DNA from 4 places in the Vreelandella sp. EE27 genome. Region 2 is predicted to be linked to each of the others. Evidence: predicted binding sites of a transcription regulator. Region 2 holds the regulator's gene; each other region holds the start of a gene.
The links. Region 2 encodes FNR, which switches genes on or off when oxygen is low (the NO sensors DNR and NnrR bind a similar motif). Its sites were predicted from a motif close to TTGATNTANATCAA; they were not measured.
Positions count from the first base shown of each region.

Region 1 (5,092 bases), 700 kb from region 2:
TGACTTCGTCTTCCAGGCGCTGCTCGCCGATGGCCCGTGCCAGAAGGTGGCGGGCTTCGCTGTCGCTTCGCACAGTGTAGTCGGCAATGCCCTGTAGACCTAACGCTTGCCAATCAATTGTTTGCTGACCGCTCAAGTAGGCTTCTACGGGCTCCAGGTGCTGGCTCGCGGCAAACCCCAGTGCACAGCGTGCCTGGGCGTTGAGCACCGCCTGAAAGGGCAGGCTCGGGGTGAACGCGAGCGGGTTATCCTTCATGAAATGCTCGCCGCTCGGGTCCTCTTGGCCGAGGGTGCTTACGTTGCGCCCCAGCGTTTCTACGAGCCGGTTCAAAAAGCCATCGCGAGAGGCGGGAGAGAGCAAGCCTTGTTCGTCGAGCGGTAGTGCCAAAAACCAGATCGCGGGTTCGACCATATCGCCGATGCGAAACACGACGCCAATGCGCGCCTGGCCTTGCCAGGGCTCCGGCCAGGGCGTTTCGCCGCGTTCGAAGCTCGCCAGTGTTTGCCTGGCGCAGGGCACTACGCGCCGGCCCATATGGTAAAACGATACGTCGGCACCGCTTCGCTCAAAGAACTCGTCGAGTGTATGGAGTGCTTGCATTTATTCCTTCCCTTGTGCAGGCCTGCACTCTACCTCGACCGGCGCGCAGTGTCAGCCCGAGTTTACCGGTTAAAAATTAAGCAACATTGCCAGAGGCCCATGGGGGGTGGCTCTGCGTCACCTTTCCATAGTTTATCCACAGTCTCTTGCAGGTTTTCTGTGAATCTGTGAGTAACTCGATTGGTGCGGCGCAGGGCGCTCGGGTCATGGCAAGTTGTCCCCATAAAAGGGATAATGCGCTATCCATGCACCGACTCCCCAGGAGCTTATGAGCGTTCATCAGTCGCTACACCAGGCGCTGCGTGAGCTCGAAGCCGCGATGAAAGCGGCCGAGCTTTGGCGTATGCCCACCCCCGATGCGAAGGCCTTTGAAAGCCAACAGCCTTTTTGCGTCGATACCATGTCGCTGGCCCAGTGGCTGCGCTTCGTGTTTATTCCCAAGCTCGATACGATGATCGAGGCCAAGGCGGCGATGCCTGCCAAGTGCGAGGTTGCCCCGGCGGTCGCCGCTTATTTGCAGCAGGAAAAAACCCGCGCCAGCGACCAGTTGCTGGTGGTTCGAGCCGTCGAACGTGTGGATAAACTGGTCACCGAAGGCTGATCTTGAAGATGCGGCATGTAAAAGGCCCGGGCTCGCAAGAGCACCGGGCCTTTTTATGCATACATGTTATATGCACCAAGCGGCGGTTTAGAAACGGTAGCCAATACCGGCCATGACCACCACCGGGTCGATCTCGACGCTGCCCGCGGAACTGCCGGCCACGGTCGCGTCGCTGTCGATATCCAGGTACCAGACCGCGGCATTCAGCGACCAGTGGTCGTCGACCAGCAGGTCGATGCCTGCCTGACCTGCCGCGCCCCAGGTGTTGTCCAGGTCCAGGCTAACGCCGTCGATATCGACCTGCTCACTGGAGAAGCGGGTGTAGTTGACGCCGGCGCCTACGTAGGGCTGAACCGGTGACTCCGTGCCGCCCAGCGGGTAGTACTGAAGCGTCAGCGTCGGGGGCAGGTGCTTGGTAGAGGCGATGTTGTCGCCGTTCAAGCGGATATCATGCTTGAAGGGCAGCGCGGCGAGTAGCTCCACGCCAAACTTGTCGTGAAAGCGATACCCCAGGGTGAAAGCGAAATCTGACTTGTCTTCGACATCGACCTTGAGATCGCCAAGGGCGGTGTCAAGCGTACCGTTGCCGCTTTTGGGCGATACTTTGGCGATACCGGCGCGGGTGAAGAAGTCACCCTGGCCATAAGCGAAAGCCTGACCGCTGGCGGCGAAAGTGGCCGCCGCGAGGCCAGCGGTGACGAGAGTAGTAAAAGTGAGACGACCCATGGCGCTGCTCCTTGTGGATAACGTGACGCTCGGCTTTGAGAAAGTAACCTTGAAACCGTTAGCAGAGCGTATCGCGTTGGCGCGGGCGGGTTTTTGACTCAGCGCAAGAGTATTGAAAACGCGCATAAAAAAGGCCACCCGAAGGTGGCCTTGGAACGATCAGGCAACGCTTACCGGTCGATATGACGGTATTCACCGGCATCCGCGGTCATGCTGCTCACCACCATGATGGCGATGAACGAGGCAATGAAGCCGGGAATGATCTCGTAAATGCCGGGACCACCCAAAAATTCGCCGTTAAAGCCCAGGCTGATCCAGAGCATGACGGTGAGCGCACCGACCACCATACCGGCAATGGCACCGGCGCCGTTGGTGCGCGACCACATCAGCGAAAGCAAAATCAACGGGCCGAACGCCGCGCCGAAACCGGCCCAGGCATTACTGACGAGCCCCAGCACCTGGGATTCCGGATTGGAGGCGATGATGGCGGCCACGATCCCCACCAGGGCCACGCTTATACGGCCCACGGTGACGGTCTGCTTCTCCGAGGCGTTGCGGTTCAGGAACAGCCGGTAGAAGTCCTCGGTCAGCGACGACGAGGCGACCAGCAGCTGGCTGGAGATGGTACTCATCACCGCCGCCAATAGCGCGGCATACAAAAAGCCGGTAATCAGCGGGTGGAACAAAAGCTCCGAGAGGATGATGAAGATCGTCTCGGGGTTTTCGACCTCCAGGCCATTACGGATCGCGAAGGCGCGGCCGAAAATACCCAGTGAAACGGCCCCGATCATGGAGACCAGCATCCAGCTCATGCCGATATTGCGCGCGATGGGCACGTCCTTGAGGCTGCGAATCGCCATGAAGCGTACGATGATGTGCGGCTGACCGAAGTAGCCAAGCCCCCAGGTCACCGCCGAAAGCCAACCAATGAAGGTCAACCCGTCGGTCCAGGAGAGCAAAGTGGGGTCCACCTCGTTCAGGGTTTGCGAGGCCTGGGTGAAGCCGCCGCCGCCTTCGCCGAAAAGTACCACCGCCGGCATGATGATCAGTGCCAGCATCATGATGCAGCCCTGAACGAAATCGGTCAGGCTGACCGCCAAAAAGCCGCCGACCACGGTATAGACCAGCACCACGCCGAGGGTGATGATGATGCCGGTGCCGTAGTCGCTGAACCCGCCAAACTCGATGACCCCGGCGAAAGCGCTTTCGAAAAGCCGCCCGCCCGCGACCAAACCGGACGCTGTGTACACCGCAAAGAAGATCACGATGACGATGGCCGACACGGTTCTTAGCGACAATGCCCGGGTGGGAAAGCGGTTGGCCAGAAAGGCCGGAATGGTAATGGCGTTGCCGTAATGCACCGTCTGTTCACGCAGGCGCGGGGCGACCAGCAGCCAGTTGAAAAAGGCCCCCACTAGAAGGCCGATACCGATCCAGGCCGACGCCAACCCGGACACGAACATGGCCCCGGGCAGGCCCAGTAGCAGCCAGCCGCTCATGTCCGAGGCGCCGGCGGAAAGGGCGGCCACCTTGGGGCTCAAGGTTCGCCCGCCCAGTACGTAATCCTCCGAGGTGGAGGTCGAGGTGCGCATGGCATAGACCCCTATGCCGACCATCAGCGCAAAGTACGCGAAAAGACTGATCCAAACGCCAGTATCCATAGAATTTCCCCTGTTGATCCAATCGGAAGGCTCCGACACTGCTCGTTATTGTTGGTGGTACGTGAGCTTGAGTTTACTTCACCCCCAAAAGGGGGTGAGCGTCAAGGTTACCCGGCCCTTGTAAAAAAGCCGTAGTGGGTTTCAAAGAAGCCGAGCTTCAGTCGTCCCCTAGTGCCAGCAGCGAGGCGTTACCGCCCAGAGCCGCGGTGTTGTTGGTGACGGTTTTTTCGGTGACGAAGCGTTGCAGGTAGTGCGGTCCACCGGCCTTGGGGCCGGTACCGGAGAACCCCTGTCCGCCAAAGGGCTGCACGCCGACCACGGCGCCAATGATATTACGGTTGATGTACACATTGCCCACCCGAATTTTCTGCGCGATGTCCGTGGCGAAGGATTCGTTACGGCTGTGCACGCCAAAGGTGAGCCCGTAGCCCCGCGCGTTGATCGTCTCGATCACCTTGTCGATGTCCCGGGCCTTGTAGCGCACGATGTGTAGCACCGGGCCGAACTGCTCGCGGGTGAGCGCATCGATGCTGTCGATGACGAAGGCGACCGGCGCCACGAAGGTGCCGTGTTGCGTGTGCTCGGCGGCCATGGGCGTCTCGGCGACCAGGCGATTTTCGTCTTTGAGCGTCTGGATATGCGCCATTAGGCCACTACGCGCATCCTCATCGATCACCGGGCCCACATCGGTGCCCAGTTCCCGCGGGTCGCCTATCCTTAGCTCGCTCATCGCACCCTTGAGAATCTCGATCACCCGGTCGGCGACATCGTCTTGCAGGTAGAGCACTCTAAGCGCCGAACAGCGCTGGCCGGCGCTTTGAAAGGCCGACTGGATCACATCGACCACGACCTGCTCGGGCAGGGCGGTGGAATCCACGATCATCGCGTTCAGTCCGCCGGTTTCGGCAATCAGGGTCGGCAGCGGGGCGTTTTCCCGCGCGGCCAGAGAGCGGTTGATCGACTGCGCGGTGTCCGTGCCGCCGGTAAACACCACGCCGGTCACGCGCGGGTCCGAGGTCAGCACGCTGCCCACGGTAGGGCCGTCGCCGGGCAGCAGTTGGACCACGTCGCGAGGCATGCCGGCTTCATAAAGCAGCTCGATCACGCGGTGGGCGATAATCGAGGTCTGCTCGGCGGGCTTGGCCAATACCGTGTTGCCCGCAACCGCCGTCGCGACGATCTGGCCGCAGAAGATCGCCACCGGGAAGTTCCAGGGGCTGATAGCGGCGAATACGCCCTTGCCGCCCATGGTCAAACGGTTGGATTCGCCGGTCGGCCCGGGCAGTTCGATCACATCGCCAAACGACTCTTCGGCACGCATCGCGTAGTAGCGGCAGAAGTCCACCGCCTCCTTGATCTCGTCGACGCCGTCGGTCAGAAGCTTGCCGCCTTCACGGCAACAAAGCGTCATGAGCTCCGGCATGTGCGCTTCCATGAGATCCGCCAGGCGGCGCAGAATCGCGGCGCGCTCGGCCACCGGTGTGTCATCCCAGCGGGGGAAGG
Region 1 is NZ_OZ309109.1:1,367,033-1,372,124, forward strand. Features, by position in the region: gene ACWHVV_RS06590 (DUF3549 family protein) at 1-601, opposite strand, end outside; gene ACWHVV_RS06595 (YqcC family protein) at 870-1,202, shown strand; gene ACWHVV_RS06600 (OmpW/AlkL family protein) at 1,290-1,928, opposite strand; gene putP (sodium/proline symporter PutP) at 2,099-3,589, opposite strand; gene putA (bifunctional proline dehydrogenase/L-glutamate gamma-semialdehyde dehydrogenase PutA) at 3,747-5,092, opposite strand, start outside.
Region 1: a site for FNR is predicted at 2,022-2,035, ahead of ACWHVV_RS06600 (OmpW/AlkL family protein). Genes of this name have one in related genera too.

Region 2 (5,092 bases):
GCCATATCATGGTCTCCAACCCGGAGTGGGTCGGCAGCGTAGCGGTCTGGCAAGCGCGTATCGCGCGCTGGGCCGAGCGGCGCGACGGCGACAGCCTGATGAAGCTTGCCATCCTGCTCGACGCCCAGCCCATGGCCGGCAACGCGCAGCTTGCCCGGCGCGTGCAGCAGGCACTGTTTGATCGCTGCGCCGGCGACGAGCTGCTGTTGAGCTACCTGGCCCGCGCTGCGCTGAGCTTCTCCACCCCCCTGACCCTGTTTGGTTCGCTTAAAAAGCGCGAGCACGGCATCGATATCAAAAAGGGCGGCATCTTTCCCATCGTTCACGGCGTGCGCACCATGGCGCTGGAGCGGCGTATCGAAGCCGTGGGCACGCTCGAGCGCCTCGAAGCGCTGGCAGATGACGGCCGGCTGGAGAAGCGCTTTGCCGAGGACCTGGGCGAGGCGCTGGCGCTTTTCACGGAGCTTCGCCTGCGCCAGCAACTGGCCGAGGCGAAGGCGTCGACGAGCATCTCGACCAACCACGTGGTGGTGCAGCATCTTTCCTCGCTTGAGCGCGACCTGCTGCGCGAGGCGCTGCATATCGTCAAGGAGTTCAAGTCGCGGCTGACCCATCGCTATCATCTGGAGTACGCGTAGCCGTATGCGCTTCACGGACCGATACGCATCGCTTTTGGGCGGCTCGCTGCGCACGCTCGTCAAGCGCGAAAGCGACCGGCGCCGCTTCTCCGGCTCCGCCTTCGAGTGGCTTTTTCACCCCTACCTGGGCGAGGAGCTCGTGGCGCTGGCGTTCAGGTTTTCCCAGGATAGCGAGATTTTGAGCATCGCCGCGGTGGTGTTTGACCAGCGCCAGGTGTACACCCGCAGTGCCTGGGTCGCTACCCTGGCGGATGAGGCCCGAATAAAGCGCCGCCGCCAGCGTCCTTCCAATGACCAACACTGCATCGCCCGACACTGCATCGCCCAGCACCGAATCTTTGCGCCGCTCCCCCCGACGGCGGAAAACATCGCCGCACTTGCCGAGTTTATCGGCAACCGCCCGGTGGTGGGGTGGGGGCTTGGCAAGGCGCTGGTACCGATCAACCGGCTTTTCAACGCGCGGCTCGGCTTCGAGTTGCCCAACGCCCAGGTCGATGTGGCCAGGCTCTATCAGCGCAAGGCCCGGCGCTCGCCGGTAGAGCCCCAGGCGGCAAGCTTTAGTCAGGCGCTCAGCCACTCGCGGCTGGCGCTGCCCTGGCCGTCGCTTCTGGGCGAGGCCAGCGCCTGTGCGCTTTTGTACATGCGGCTCAAGCGCGACGCCGCGCTCGAGGTTTGAAGGCGCTCGAAGGCTTTGTTGGGTGGCAGCGGGAGTCTTGATAGAATAACGCCTTCACCACCCATCACCGGCAGTGCTTATACCATGCAACAACCCGATCATTTCGAGCCCGTCGTGGCCGAGGCCCCGGCCCCGGCAAGCTCAATCGAGCCAAGCGATGTGAAACAAAAGCGCGAATTCAACAAGTTGCAGAAAAGACTTCGCCGCGAGGTCGGCAACGCCATTCTCGATTATCAGATGATCGAAGAGGGCGACCGGGTGATGGTGTGCCTCTCTGGGGGCAAGGACAGCTATACCATGCTCGAGATCCTGCGCAATCTGCAGCGCAACGCCCCGGTCAATTTTTCGCTGGTGGCGGTGAATCTCGACCAGAAACAGCCCGGCTTCCCCGAGCACGTGCTGCCGCGCTACCTCGACAAGCTGGACGTCGAGTACCATATTCTCGAGCGTAATACCTACTCGGTGGTGAAGGAGAAAACCCCGGAGGGCAAGACGACCTGCGCGCTTTGCTCGCGGCTACGCCGTGGCTCGCTCTACGGGTTTGCCGAAGAGATCGGCGCCAACAAGGTGGCGCTTGGCCACCACCGGGAAGACATTCTCGAAACCCTTTTCTTGAACATGTTCTTCGGCGGCACGCTCAAGGCCATGCCGCCCAAGCTTTTGTCCGATGATGGCAGAAATATCGTGATTCGCCCGCTGGCCTACTGCAAGGAGGCGGATATCGCCGAGTTCTCCCGGCTGATGGAATTTCCGATCATTCCCTGCAATCTGTGCGGCTCCCAGCCGAACATGCAGCGTCAGAACGTCAAGGCGATGCTTGCCGAGTGGGATAAAAAGTACCCGGGCCGGCTCGAAAGCATGTTCAAAGCGGTGACCAACGTTGCCCCTTCGCAGCTGGCCGACCGGGCGCTGTTCGACTTCCAGGGCCTGGAAGCCAAACAAGCGGAAATGAAGGCCGGGCGTATTCAGGCGCTCAATGTAGGCTAACGGCGGGTCAGGCGGACACTTCTTCGTCGGCCAGGGTGGTCAAGCGGGCCATATCCAGAATGTTCACCTCGCGCCCGGAAACAGCGACCACCTGCTGCTGCTGGAGCCGGCTTAAAATCCGGCTGACCGTTTCCACTGCCAACCCCAGGTAGTTGCCGATATCCGCCCGTGCCATGGAGAGGCGGAAGCTATAGGGCGAGTAGCCGCGGCGGCGAAAACGATCAGAAAGCGTGGTGAGAAAAGCCGCCAGGCGCTGGTCGGCGGTCTTGCGCGATAAAAGGCGCATCATCCGCCGGTCGTCGCGAAGCTCCTTGCTCATGCTGCGGTAAAGCTGGCCTCTGAGCTCGGGCAGCTCCTCGGACAGCTTGTCCAAATGCTTGAACGGGATCTCACATACCGTGGTGGTTTCGAGCGCAATGGCGCTGCCCGGGTAGAATTCCTCGTCGATACCATCGAGGCCGACCAGCTCGCTTGGCAGGTAGAAGTTGGTGAGCTGGTCGTCGCCATTGCCTTCGCTGGTCACCTGCTTGAGGCTTCCCGAACGGACCGCGTAGACGCTGGAGAAGTTCTCGCCTTGATGAAACAGCGCCTCGCCCTTTTTGAGCGGCGCGCGGCGGCGGATGATGGCGTCGAACTGGCTTACGTCCTCGAGCTGCAGCGCTAGCGGTAAACAGAGCGAACTCAGGCTACAGGTTTGGCAGCGCGGCGCCTGTAGCATCGAGCGGCGTTGGCTGGCAGTGATGGACATCACCTTCTCCTCGTATGGCCGGGTACAAAGTATATATTATAATATTCTTGAATAACGCGCGGCGAACTGCTCTGTCAAGTAGGTATCGAAGGCCATGGCCAGGTGGCGGATCAGTAGCCGCCCGATCGGCGTAACGTTCAATACCAGGTCCTGGCGCGTAATCAGTCCGTCACGCTCGGCCTGGCGCAGGTTATCCAGCGCCTGGGCGAAGTAGGTGTCGGCATCGATCCCGAAACGCGTGCCAATGGCCGCCAGGTCCAGGCGCATATCGCACATCAGCCGCTCGATCACCTCGCGGCGAATGAGGTCGTCGGCGTTCAAGCGCACGCCTTTACAGGTGGCCAGTTTACCCTGATCCAGCGCCTTTGCGTAGTCATCCAGGGTGACCGGGTTCTGCGCGTAGACGTCGTCGACCCGGGAAATCGCCGATACCCCCAAACCGATCAAATTGCACTGCGCGTGGCTTGAATACCCCTGGAAGTTGCGCTGGAGCGTGCCGTTTTGCTGGGCGAGCGTCAGGCTATCATCGGCGCGGGCGAAGTGGTCCATGCCGATATGCACATAGCCTGCCTGGCCCAGCATCTCGATACTCATGCGCAAAATGGCGAGCTTTTCATCGGCGCCGGGCAGGTCAGCTTCGAGAATACGCCGCTGGGGCGCAAAGCGCGTGGGCAGGTGGGCGTAGTTGAACAGCGACAACCTGGCCGGGTTGAGCTCGATGATCTGAGCAAGCGTATCGGCGAAGCGCTGCTCGGTCTGGTGCGGCAGCCCATAGATCAGGTCCACGTTGAGCGAGCTAAAGCCCAGCCGGTGCGCCTCGTCCATCAGGGTTTCGGTGAGCCGGCGGGGCTGGACGCGGTTGATCGCTTTCTGGACCTCGATGTCCAGGTCCTGCACGCCCAGACTCAGCCGGTTGAACCCCAGCGACTGAAGATGGCGCAGGGTGAGAACGTCCGCCTCGCGCGGGTCGATTTCGATGGCGTAATCCCGCGCCGGGTCACTCGAGAGCCCGAAGCGGGCATCCATCCGGTCGATCAGGTCGCCCATCTGCGAGAGCGTCAAAAAGGTCGGTGTACCACCGCCCCAGTGAAGCTGCTGCACCGGACGCGCGGTATCCACGTGGCGCGCGGCCAGCACCATTTCCCGGTCGAGGCGGGAAAGATAGGGCTCGGCCAGCTGGCGATTCTTGGTCGCGATCTTGTTGCAGGCGCAGTAAAAGCAGATCTTCTCGCAAAACGGGATATGCACGTAGAGCGACAGCGCCCTTTGGCTCTCGTTGCTTCGCGCTAAAGCGTCGGTAAGATCCTCCGGGCCGAACGCTTCGTGAAAAGCGAGCGCCGTGGGGTAGGAGGTGTAGCGCGGCCCGCTTTTATCGTAGCGGCGCACGAGCGCTTCATCCCAGGCGGGAGCGGGTGACGAGGGGGCAGCGTGGGCGCAGGTCGACATAAAAGCTCCCGGGTAGGTGAATGAGCGGCCGGACGGGTGGGTGGCGACGTACAGGTTACCGTCTGCCGCCAGGGCCTACGTTGAGCTGAGTCAATAAAGCCCGCCGCTTAGTGCCCCGGGTGGGGGAAAAGCGCCCATAGCTGGTAAAGCGCAAAGCCGATGATGAGAAGCGCCGCGACGACGCGGGTGGCCGGGTGGCGGATCAGCCCGGCAAGCGTGCGGGCGGCAAAACCGGTGGCTAAAAGCGCGGGCAGCGTGCCCAGGCCGAACGCGCCCATGAGCAGCGCACCCTGAGTGGGGCTTGCGCTGGCCATGCTCCAGGCAAGCATCGAATAGACCAGCCCGCAGGGCAGCCAGCCCCAAAGCGCCCCCAGCGCAAAGGCCTGGGGCAAGTGAACCACCGGCATCAGACGCCGGCCCGCCGGCTCGATATGACGCCAAAGCCTGCGTCCTAGCGCCTCGAGCGCTAACAGCCCCTTCCACCAGTTGGCGATATAAAGCGCCATCAAAATCAGCATCACCGCGGCAAACACCTGAAGCGTCAGCCGGGCGGCAGGGGCGAGGGATGCCAGCGTGCCAAGCCCGGCCGCGAGTGCC
Region 2 is NZ_OZ309109.1:667,228-672,319, forward strand. Features, by position in the region: gene ACWHVV_RS03185 (putative nucleotidyltransferase substrate binding domain-containing protein) at 1-638, shown strand, start outside; gene ACWHVV_RS03190 (DNA polymerase III subunit epsilon) at 643-1,314, shown strand; gene ttcA (tRNA 2-thiocytidine(32) synthetase TtcA) at 1,399-2,301, shown strand; gene fnr (fumarate/nitrate reduction transcriptional regulator Fnr) at 2,309-3,049, opposite strand; gene hemN (oxygen-independent coproporphyrinogen III oxidase) at 3,086-4,495, opposite strand; gene ACWHVV_RS03210 (sulfite exporter TauE/SafE family protein) at 4,603-5,092, opposite strand, start outside.

Region 3 (5,092 bases), 320 kb from region 2:
TCATTAAAGAAAAAAGCGAAGGGGTAAGCGCGCCGAGAAGCGCAGGCGCCGGCGCGCTATTTGGAGGTATCTACATTGATTGGCTAGTCGTTGATGCCCGCTTGCACGGCCCAGACCGCCGCCTCCACCCGCGAGCGCAGGTTGAGTTTCTTGAGCAGGTGTTTGACGTGCACCTTCACCGTGCCTTCGGTGATATCCAGCTTACGTGCGATCAGCTTGTTGGAAAGGCCGCCGGCGAGCTGGCGCAAGATCTCGCGCTCGCGCTGGGTGAGGCTGCGAATGTCCGGCGCGGTGGGCGTCGCGCGCTGATTGCGCAGCGCCTCGGCCAAAAGTGCGGTAAGACTTTCGCTGATCACCATGCGCCCGAGTGCGGCCTGGCGTAGCTGGCGCACCATGTCCTCGGGCTCCATGTCCTTGAGCAGGTAGCCGTCGGCGCCGGCGCGCAGGGCCGCTACCACGTCTTCTTCATGGTCGGAGACGGTGAACATGACGATGCGGCCGCTAAAGTCGTTCTCCCGCAGGCGGCGCAAAGCCTCCAGGCCGTCGATATCGGGCATGTTCAAATCGAGCAGGACCAGGTCGGGCTCGAGCGAGAGCGTCAGCCGAATGCCCTCTTCGGGGCTGCCGGTCTCGCCGACCAATTCCAGGTCGTCTTCGAGTTCGAGAAGCTGCGCCACGCCGCGGCGCAAGAGCGGGTGGTCGTCGATGATCAAAAGCGTGGCAGGGGTGTCGTGGCTGGTCTGAGACATTAAAGATTCCGTGTGCCTGAATGAGCATCGTCGGTGGCCGCTGTCGGCGGCTGTTGAGTCAAGCGAGCGGTCAAGGGGGTGAAGATGACCTCCACGCAGGCCCCGCCACCGGGGCGATTAAAAATGGAGAGCTCGCCGTTCAAGGTGGTGGCGCGGTCGCGAATGATGACCAGGCCGTAATGCATCGGCGGCGAGGCGTCGTTTTGAAGGCCGATGCCGTCATCTTCCACGCGGACCTGCAAGCGGGCATCTCTAAAGCGCACGGTGATGCTGACCCAAGTGGGCTGGGCGTGCTTGTGCGCGTTGGCCAGCGCCTCGCGAATGATTTGTAGAACGTGGATCTCTTCATTGGGGTTGAGCAGGTAGGGCGGTACATCGTAATCGAGCGCGACCGCGAAGCCCAGGCGCTGGGTGAACTCGTCCGTGGTTTGGCGCAGGGCGAACTGAAGCCCCGGGCCTTCCAGCTTGAGCCGGAAGGTGGTCAAAAGCTCGCGCAGCTGGCGGTAGGCGCTGTTCAGGCCGCTGCGCAGCTCGTCGATCACGGTGGCCTGGGCCTCGCGGGAGGCCTCTTTTTGCTGCATGCGCTCGAGCCGGGTCACCTGCATCTTGAGGTACGAGAGCGACTGCGCCAGGGAGTCGTGCAGCTCCCGGGCGATGATCGTGCGCTCGTTGATGAGCGTGACCTGCTGCTGCTCGTCGATACGGCGCTGCAAATACACGGCGGTGGCGAGCTGGTCGGCCAGAATGTTCAAAAGCCGGCGGGTGTTATCGTTGAGCTCGCCTTCGGGGTACCACACCTCCAGGTTACCCAGTAGCGTATCGCCGGCGCGAATGGAGAGCTGTAGACACTGGAGGCGCTCGCCCGAGGCGGGCAGCGGGTCGATCAGGCACGCATCGCAGGCCATGTCGCGGCAGTACTCGGGGCGTGTCACCGAGTGCGTTTCCAAAACCGGCATGATGCGCTGGTCGAAGGGGTCGTTGAGCGACAGGCGGATGGGGCCCAGACCCAGCAGGCTTTCCAGCTCGCGCAGCATGGGGGCGGCGCTGGCGCAAAGGTCGTTGCCGCCGCCGAAAAGAGTGCGGCTGGCATCGTGCATTACGCGCATGGCTTGGTTACTGCGCTCGAGCGCCTGCTCCTTGCGCGAGACGCTCTCTTCGAGAGCGGCGTAACTCGTTGCAAGCTCCGCGGCCATGGTGTTGAACGTTCGCCCCAGCCGCGCCAGCTCGTCGCTGCCCGAAAGCTTCGAGCGCTGGTTGAAGTTGCGCTTCGCCACTTCCCGGGTAAGCGCCATGAGCTGGTGCAACGGGGCGACCAGGTTGTGGCGCACATCGAAAAGAGCAATGGCGACGACCAGGCTAATGAGCAGCAAAAAGAGCACCTGCATGATGCCCAAAAGCCTCACCTTGGCTTCGGTACTGTTTTCGAGCTGCTCGACGAGTATCTCGATATCGCCGACCAGGGTGGTCACCATGGTCTCGAAGGCGGCGAGATCGATGCCGCCACCGGCGCCCGCCTCGTCCAGCGCGGGCTGCACGGTGTCTTGCCAGTAGCGCTGAATACGGCTTAATTGCTGGCGCCGTTCGTGATGGGCATCCTCGGGCACGCTGCGTTGCAGGGTAGCGCCGTGCAAGCGCTGGTCGAAGCGCGCCACGAGCGCGTCGAGTTGGCCGCCGGTGGTTGCGTCCGGGGCGTACTCCAAGCGCTGCAGCTCGACCAGAATGCGGTGGGCGTTCATGCGCAGCGACCCGGCCACGTTGATCGCCGAGGCGTCGCCGCGGGTGCTATTCGACATGTTCATGGTCAGCGTGATGCTGATGAACGCCATGGCGCTGATCGCGATCAGTGACGCCATGATACGGGCCACTAGCGAGCGTTGGAGCAGTTTCATAACGGTTCCAGCCGCCTGAGAAGGGAAAAGGAGTGTGGCACTATCGTGACCGGCATACGCGGTGCTATCCCTTTGGGGGTAGCGGTATTACCCCTAATGATTTTTGACCTGGATAAGACGAGCGCCGACAATTCTGGCATGTCTTCTGGCGCCTTCCTAGCCTAACGGGAAATCTTGCGATGCCCTCCAGTGTGCCCCCTAGCGCGAAAACCAGGCCGCCGCCGTTGCCTGTCAATGACTACCAAAGGCTGGTCGCGATGCTGTTGGTGCCGTTGGCAAGTGCGGTGGCGGTGGCGGGCTGGACGCTTTACGCCATGCTCGCCGCCCGTCCGGCTTATGTATGGCTGCCCCTTATGAGTGGCCTGCTGCTGGCCCTGGCTTGCGGATACTGGGCGCGGCGCTATAGCACCTGCTACCTGATGCTTGGGCTGTTGGCGGGGCTTGCTCTGGCGCTGCTGCTCTTTGGCGTTGCCCACAAGCCCTGGCAGTTCTGGCTACTGGGCGTCGGGTTTGGGCTCGGGGGTGGCATCATTGCAAGCGGTACCGCCCATGCCAGGCGGTGGCTGCCCGGCTGCTGGCTATGCCTGGCGGCAAGCCTTTGCGTGGCCACCCTGGCGGGGGTGGGATTTTCGCTGCGCCTGGTGCCGCTGGTGGTAAAGGCCTATGGCTTTCAGGCGGCTCCGCTGAGTCTGCTCGTTCCTTTGGTGATGATCATGCTGCTGCTGTGGCTATTCGTCGAGGCGCCGCAGAGCCCGATGAAAGAAAGTGATGGGTAGACCAAGGGAGAGGGTTACGTGATAGAGCACTACTTTTTAATCAAGCATCTTCACATGGGCGCGGCGGCGCTGAGTATCGGTTTATTTTTGGTACGCGCCTGGTGGTCGGTACGCGAAAGCCCGCGCCTGCAGGCGCGCTGGGTGAAGATCCTTCCGCACCTCATCGACACGGCGCTGCTGGGGCTGGGGGTCACGCTCATGGTGACGCTGCGGTTTTGGCCCTGGCAGCAGCCTTGGCTGGCCGCCAAGCTATTGGCGCTTTTGGTCTACATCGGCGTTGGCACCCTGGCGATCAAGCGGGGCGCCACGCCACGCCGGCGCGGCGTGGCCGCGCTGCTGGCGGTGGCGGTGTTCGCCTACATGGTCGGCGCCGCCATCCGGCACAGCCCGCTTTCCTGGCTTGCGTAATGGCGGCCTGGGCCAGTGCCCGGCGCAAAAGCGCCGGCCTTTTTACGTCAGCATATTGAGGTACTGGCGTACCACGCCAGCGTTGTTGTAGCGCTCCTCCTTCGAGGCGAACACCAGCGTCACCTTTTCCTTTTGAGCCCGCCTGGCAAGCTCTCGCAGGCGCTCGCGATGGCCGGTCAACTCCTTCATGTAGCGCTTGCGAAAATCGCCCCACCCGAGGGAGCCGTCGTGAAACGCCTTGCGCAGCGCGCTACTCGGGGCGATCTCCTTGGGCCACTCGTCGATATTGGCCTCTTGCTTTGAGACCCCGCGGGGCCACATGCCGTCTACCAGCACGCGGTAGCCGTCCTCCTTGTGCGGTGTGTCGAAGGCGCGTTTCAGTTCGATTGCCATATTCCCTCCTCGATTCAGTAAGCCCAGACGATCGCCATCAATAGCCCCCAGGCCAGCACGCCGGCGGCCATGATGGTGTGAGTGACCGACATCAACGCGACGTCGCGGGTGTGGCGCTCGCAAAGCGCCTGCAGACCGTGGTAGACCAGACTACAGGCGAGGGCGAGCGCCGCCAGTGCCAGTACCGCATTGACGACCAGACTGGGAACTAAAAGCCCTAGCGACGCGATCCAGAGCGGCAGCGGCGCCAGGGCGGCGAGCAGGTAGGCACTGTGATAGTCGATCGATAGCTCGTCGTGGCCGTTGACCACCGCCTGAATCAGCCAGCCCATCACGAAGAAGGTTAAAAGTTCGGCGAGAAACAGGATGGTCGTAATGAAGCGCCACTGGCGTTCGGCAAACCCGGCGGCGAAGGCATCGCCGTAGTGAGTTCCCGCATAGAAAAGCAGAATGGGCGGCAATAGCGACATGGGCAGCACCACGCCCCAAGCCAGTGTGGCGATGGAGGGGCGGTGTCGTTTGAGCGCTGGCCAGCCCGTCTGGTGAGTGAAGGGGAGTTGCAGGATATTGAGTGGCGTCATGATCGCCTCGCTTGTCGTTTGGAACGCACGCACCGGAAATGAGCGAATGCTTTATATCACGGTGTGATATTATTTAGATTTAAGACGATCACGGGTATTTGTCAAGAGGAGAACGCAATGGCCGACGCGCCGCTATCCAAGCAGGACTTCCACAAGCTCTCCGACTTCCGCTATCAACTGCGCTGCTTTCTCAGGCAGAGCGAGGACATCTGCCGAGAACACGGACTGACGCCGCTGCAGTATCAGCTGCTGCTACACCTGATGGGGTTCGAGGGGCGCGAGTGGGCGAGCATCGG
Region 3 is NZ_OZ309109.1:348,913-354,004, forward strand. Features, by position in the region: gene narL (two-component system response regulator NarL) at 84-749, opposite strand; gene ACWHVV_RS01700 (type IV pili methyl-accepting chemotaxis transducer N-terminal domain-containing protein) at 749-2,638, opposite strand; gene ACWHVV_RS01705 (hypothetical protein) at 2,896-3,414, shown strand; gene ACWHVV_RS01710 (SirB2 family protein) at 3,436-3,822, shown strand; gene ACWHVV_RS01715 (DUF488 domain-containing protein) at 3,865-4,215, opposite strand; gene ACWHVV_RS01720 (YIP1 family protein) at 4,230-4,796, opposite strand; gene ACWHVV_RS01725 (MarR family winged helix-turn-helix transcriptional regulator) at 4,914-5,092, shown strand, end outside.
Region 3: a site for FNR is predicted at 2,742-2,755, ahead of ACWHVV_RS01700 (type IV pili methyl-accepting chemotaxis transducer N-terminal domain-containing protein). Genes of this name have one in related genera too.

Region 4 (5,092 bases), 280 kb from region 2:
GCAAAACCGTGGCTTCACGCAGCATATAAAGCTTGAAAAACCGATGCTTTAGCCACCAGTTGCGTTTCAGTGGCGGCAAGCGTTGCGATGATGTTTTATTCATGCGCCTTCCCCTCACCGTTCATCTCATCGCCTTTGAACAAGGCGATCAAGGTATGCTTGGCCGCTTCGACCTTGCCCTGGTTCACCGCCGCGGCGGGGTCGACGTGCTTCGGGCACACCTTCGAGCAAAAGCCGACAAAGGTGCAGCTCCACACGCCCTCGTGGCGGTTGAGCTCCGCCATCCGCTGCTTTTTGCCGTGGTCGCGGCTGTCCTGGTTATAACGGTGGGCCAGCGCGATCGCCGCCGGGCCCCGAAACTCCGGGTTGAGCCCAAACTGCGGACACGCCGAGTAGCAGAGCCCGCAGTTGATGCAGTTGGCGAACTGTTTGTAGCGGGCAAGCTGCGCCGGCGACTGCTTATAGGTTTCCGGCGCTTTAGGGTCGTAAGGTTTTACCGGATTGTCGTCAATCAGATAGGGCTTCACCGCCGCCAGGTGCTCGAGAAAGATCTCCATGTCCACGACCAGGTCGCGCTGTACCGGAAAGTGGGCTAGCGGCTCGATACGGATCTCGCCGTCATAATCGCGCAAAAAGGTTTTGCAGCCGAGCTTGGGAATGCCGTTCACCATGACCCCACAGGAGCCGCAGATCGCCATGCGACACGACCAGCGGTAGCTCAGCGTGCTATCCAATTGCTCTTTTATATGGTTGAGGGCGTCCAGTAGCGACGTGCTGTCATCAACCGGCAGCTTGTACTGCTGCCAGTAAGACTCCGCCGCGTTATCGGGTACGTAGCGCTTAACGCTAATGGTCTTGTTCATACCTTGCCCCCTTTACCGGCATCCCCATAGGCCCGTTCCGCCGGGGCGGAAAACCGTACATCGACCTCCTGCCAGTGCAGCCTGGCAGGCGCCTCGCCTTGATAGATCACCTGGCTGTGCTTGAGGTAGTTAACGTCGTCCCGCGTTTGCATCCCTTCGTCCAGACGCTGGTGGGCACCGCGGGATTCACGCCGCTCCAGAGCACCAAGGCACGAGGCTTCGGCGATATCCAGGCCACACCCAAGTTCGAGGCACTCCAGAAGCTCGGTATTGAATATCTTGCTGGTATCGTTGACGCGAATCTCGCGGTAGCGCGCGCGCAGCTTTCGAATTTGTGCCAACGCCTGGGCCATGCTCTCCTCGGTGCGGTAGATACCACAGCCGCTTTCCATGGCCTGCACCATGGCGTGCTTGAGATCCACCCAGTTCTCGCCGCTGCCGCTGCGGGTGCCATCGCAAAGGCGCGCAAGCGTGGCCTGTTGGCGCTCGGCCTGGGCGTGTAGAAGAGCGCTATCGGCCCACTCGGTGTGTGCCGCACGCCGGCTTGCCTGTTCACCGGCCAGGCGGCCAAACACCAGCAGTTCGGTGAGCGAGTTGGAACCCAGCCGATTGGCGCCGTGCAAGCCGACCGAGGCACACTCCCCGGCGGCATAGAGCCCAGTAATCGAGGTTTCGCACTGCGGGTTGGTTTCGATCCCGCCCATGGTGTAGTGAACGGCGGGGCGAATGGGGATAGGTTCCTTCACCGGGTCGACGTTGATATAGGATTTGGCCAGCTCGCAGATGAACGGCAGGCGCTCGAGGATGGTTTTCTCACCCAGGTGGCGAAGGTCGAGATACACCACGTCGCTGTCGCCGAACTTGCCGGTGCGCCCGGCCTGCTGCTCCTGCCAAAACGCCTGGGAGAGCTTGTCCCGCGGGCCCAGCTCCATGTACTTGTTTTCCGGTTGGCCCAGCGGCGTTTCCGGGCCCAGGCCGTAATCCTGCAAGTAACGGTAGCCGTCCTTATTGAGCAGAATCCCGCCTTCGCCGCGGCACGCTTCGGTAATCAGAATGCCGGAACCGGGCAACCCGGTAGGGTGATACTGCACGAACTCCATATCGCGCAGCGCCACGCCGTGGCGGTAGGCCATCGCCATGCCGTCGCCGGTGACGATGCCGGCGTTGGTATTGAAGCGAAACAGGCGCCCGGCGCCGCCGGTGGCTAGCACCACTGCCTTGGCGCGCAGCAGGGTCAGCTCGCCGGTCGCGATCTGCAGCGCAATGACGCCGATGACCGCGCCTTCGTGAACGGCCAGGTCGAGCACGTAATACTCATCGAAGCGCTCGATCTCCGGGTATTTGAGCGAGGTCTGAAAGAGCGTGTGCAGCATGTGAAAGCCGGTTTTATCCGCAGCAAACCAGGTGCGGGCGGTTTTCATGCCGCCAAAACGGCGCACCTGCACCTGGCCGTCGTCTTTACGGCTCCAGGGGCAGCCCCAGCGCTCCATCTGCACCAGCTCCTGGTAGGCATGGTGAACGAAGTAGTCCACCACGCCCTGCTCGACCAGCCAGTCGCCGCCGGAGACGGTGTCATCGAAGTGTGCCTGGTGGGTGTCATCGCTGCTGGTAACCGCCGCCGCGCCACCTTCGGCGGCTACGGTATGCGAGCGCATGGGATACACCTTGGAGAGCATTGCAATACGCTGCGAGGTGCCCTGCTCTTTGGCGGCCTCGGCCGCGCCTATCGCAGCGCGCAGTCCCGCACCGCCGCCCCCTACGATGACAATATCGAAATCCTGCTGGCGCATGGCACCCCCTTCCGCTGGTCAGGTTAAAAGCCTACCGATACAGCGCTCTACGGCATTCTCTGCTGATTTGAAATTACCATACCCGGGCACGGCAAAGTATTGATTGCGCCTTAATCTAAAGAACTATTGACACATATCAATCAACGGCCTCCAGCACACGTATTACAGTCATATCTCCACCCATCGTGACGTTGCGCCGGCGTCTTTCAGGCCGCGCACAAGGAGGCCACTCACCCCCACTTTTTCCTCCCGTGAATGATTTACGGGTAATTTTCTGACCTGACCCGCCATAAGAGAGGGCAACATGACCAGCCGTGCTCAACCCGTGCCGTTATGGAAGTTGTTAGCACCCGTTTTCGTCGCCATCGTCGTTGCCTTGATACCCGCGCCATCGGGACTGGCACCGCATGCGTGGTACTTTTTTGCCATTTTTCTGGGCTGTGTGGTCGGGCTGATACTCGAGCCCCTGCCCGGTGCAGTCGTTGGCCTACTCGGGGTGACGCTGGCCGCGCTGCTTTCGCAATGGGTACTGTTTTCGCCGGAGCAGTTGGCAGCGGAAGGCTTCAATGCGGCCAACCAGGCCTTCGCCTGGGCGGTCTCGGGCTTTACCAACTCGACCGTTTGGCTGATTTTTGGCGCCTTCATGTTTGCCCTTGGCTATGAGAAAACCGGCCTGGGGCGGCGCATCTCGCTTTGGCTGGTGAAATCCATGGGCAAGCGCACCCTAACGCTGGGTTACGCGGTCATGATCGCGGATGCGATTCTGGCGCCGTTTACCCCCTCCAACACCGCGCGCAGCGGTGGCACCATCTACCCGGTGATTCGCAACCTGCCGCCGCTTTATGATTCCCACCCCAACGACCCCAGCATGAAGCGCATGGGCAGCTTTCTGATGTGGACGGCCATCGTGTCCACCTGTGTCACAAGCTCCCTGTTTCTGACCGCACTGGCCCCCAACCTGCTGGCCATCGCGCTGACCGAAAGCGCCACCGGCCTGCATATCCACTGGGGGCAGTGGTTCATGGCGGTCGCGCCGGTGGGTATTTTCCTGCTACTCCTGGTACCCTTATTGTGCTACTGGCTGTGCGCCCCAGAGGTAAAAGCGGGTAATGAAATTTCCGACTGGGCCGGCCAGGAACTGGCCAAGCTGGGCCGCTTGACCCGCCATGAAATCCTTTTGGTCGTCATGGTAGCTACGGCCTTGCTGCTGTGGATCTTTGGCGGCGATATCATTTCGGCGTCCCTGGTGGGCCTGGTGGTCATTTGCGCCATGCTGCTGACCGGCATCATCGAATGGAACGATATTCTCGATAACCGCGCGGCCTGGAATACCTTTGTCTGGTTTGCCACCCTGGTGGCCCTGGCCGGCGGGCTGAGCCAGGTCGGGTTCGTCAACTGGTTCGGTGGCGTGGTCGGCGGGCAGATCAGCGGCTTCAACCCCGTGATGGCCATGGTCGCGCTCACCGTGATTTTCTATCTGCTCCACTACCTGTTTGCCAGCGTCACCGCCCACGTGACGGCTTTACTGCCGGTCATGCTGGCGGCGGCCTCGGGCATCGCGGGGCTGGATATGGAGCTGTTCGTTTTGCTGCTGCTCCCCACACTTGGCTTCATGGGCATTCTGACGCCCTACGGCACCGGCCCCAGCCCGGTCTACTACGGCAGCGGCTACCTGCCCAGCGGCCTTTGGTGGCGGCTAGGGGCGGTCTTCGGCCTGCTGTTTCTGGTGGTCTGGCTGGCGGTCGGGCTTCCGTGGCTGCTGTTGATCCACTGAATAAAGGGCCCTTAAAGGAGCGCGCGATACCAGCTTTCAAGCTGCCGCGCGACCTGGCCGGGCTGCTCGGAATGCAGGTTGTGCCCCCCTTCGAGGGGGGCATGCGCTATATGGGGCGCCGCCGCTGTCAGGCGGGTCGCCAGGCCGCTGAATTTGGCGTCGTGAAGGCCGGACAGGTAGCCGACCGGCAACGAGGTGTCTGCCAACCACGGCCACTGAGAGGGCTGATGCCCCAGCGACGTGGCCCGCAACATGCAAGCTACGGCCTTACCGATATTGTGCCCCCGGCGCTTGCACTGCTGGCTGCGCGCCGCAGTGGAGAGATCGGCAAATACGGGCTGCTGGTACCAGTTGGCGAGCACGTTTTGAAGCGGCTCCTGCTCGAAGCGTATTGCCCAGCGTTCATCATGCGCAAGACGCCCCGGCCGCTCGCTTTCGGGTAGCCCGGGGTGGGCACTCTCCAGCCATAACGCTTGAAGCCCCGGCGGTTGTCGGCTGGCGTGATAAAGCGCCAGCCGCCCGCCCAAAGAATACCCCAGCAAGCAGTAGCGGTCGATGCTCCGGGCGTTCAAGGTAGCGCCCAACCAGTGATGAAACGCGTCGAAAGAGCTTACCTGCACGCCGTGGTTCTCGCCGTGGCCGGGCAGGTCCAGTGCCAGCGTCGG
Region 4 is NZ_OZ309109.1:390,389-395,480, reverse strand. Features, by position in the region: gene ACWHVV_RS01935 (fumarate reductase subunit C) at 1-103, opposite strand, end outside; gene ACWHVV_RS01930 (succinate dehydrogenase/fumarate reductase iron-sulfur subunit) at 96-863, opposite strand; gene frdA (fumarate reductase (quinol) flavoprotein subunit) at 860-2,653, opposite strand; gene ACWHVV_RS01920 (anion permease) at 2,958-4,427, shown strand; gene menH (2-succinyl-6-hydroxy-2,4-cyclohexadiene-1-carboxylate synthase) at 4,439-5,092, opposite strand, start outside.
Region 4: a site for FNR is predicted at 2,780-2,793, ahead of frdA (fumarate reductase (quinol) flavoprotein subunit). Genes of this name have one in related genera too.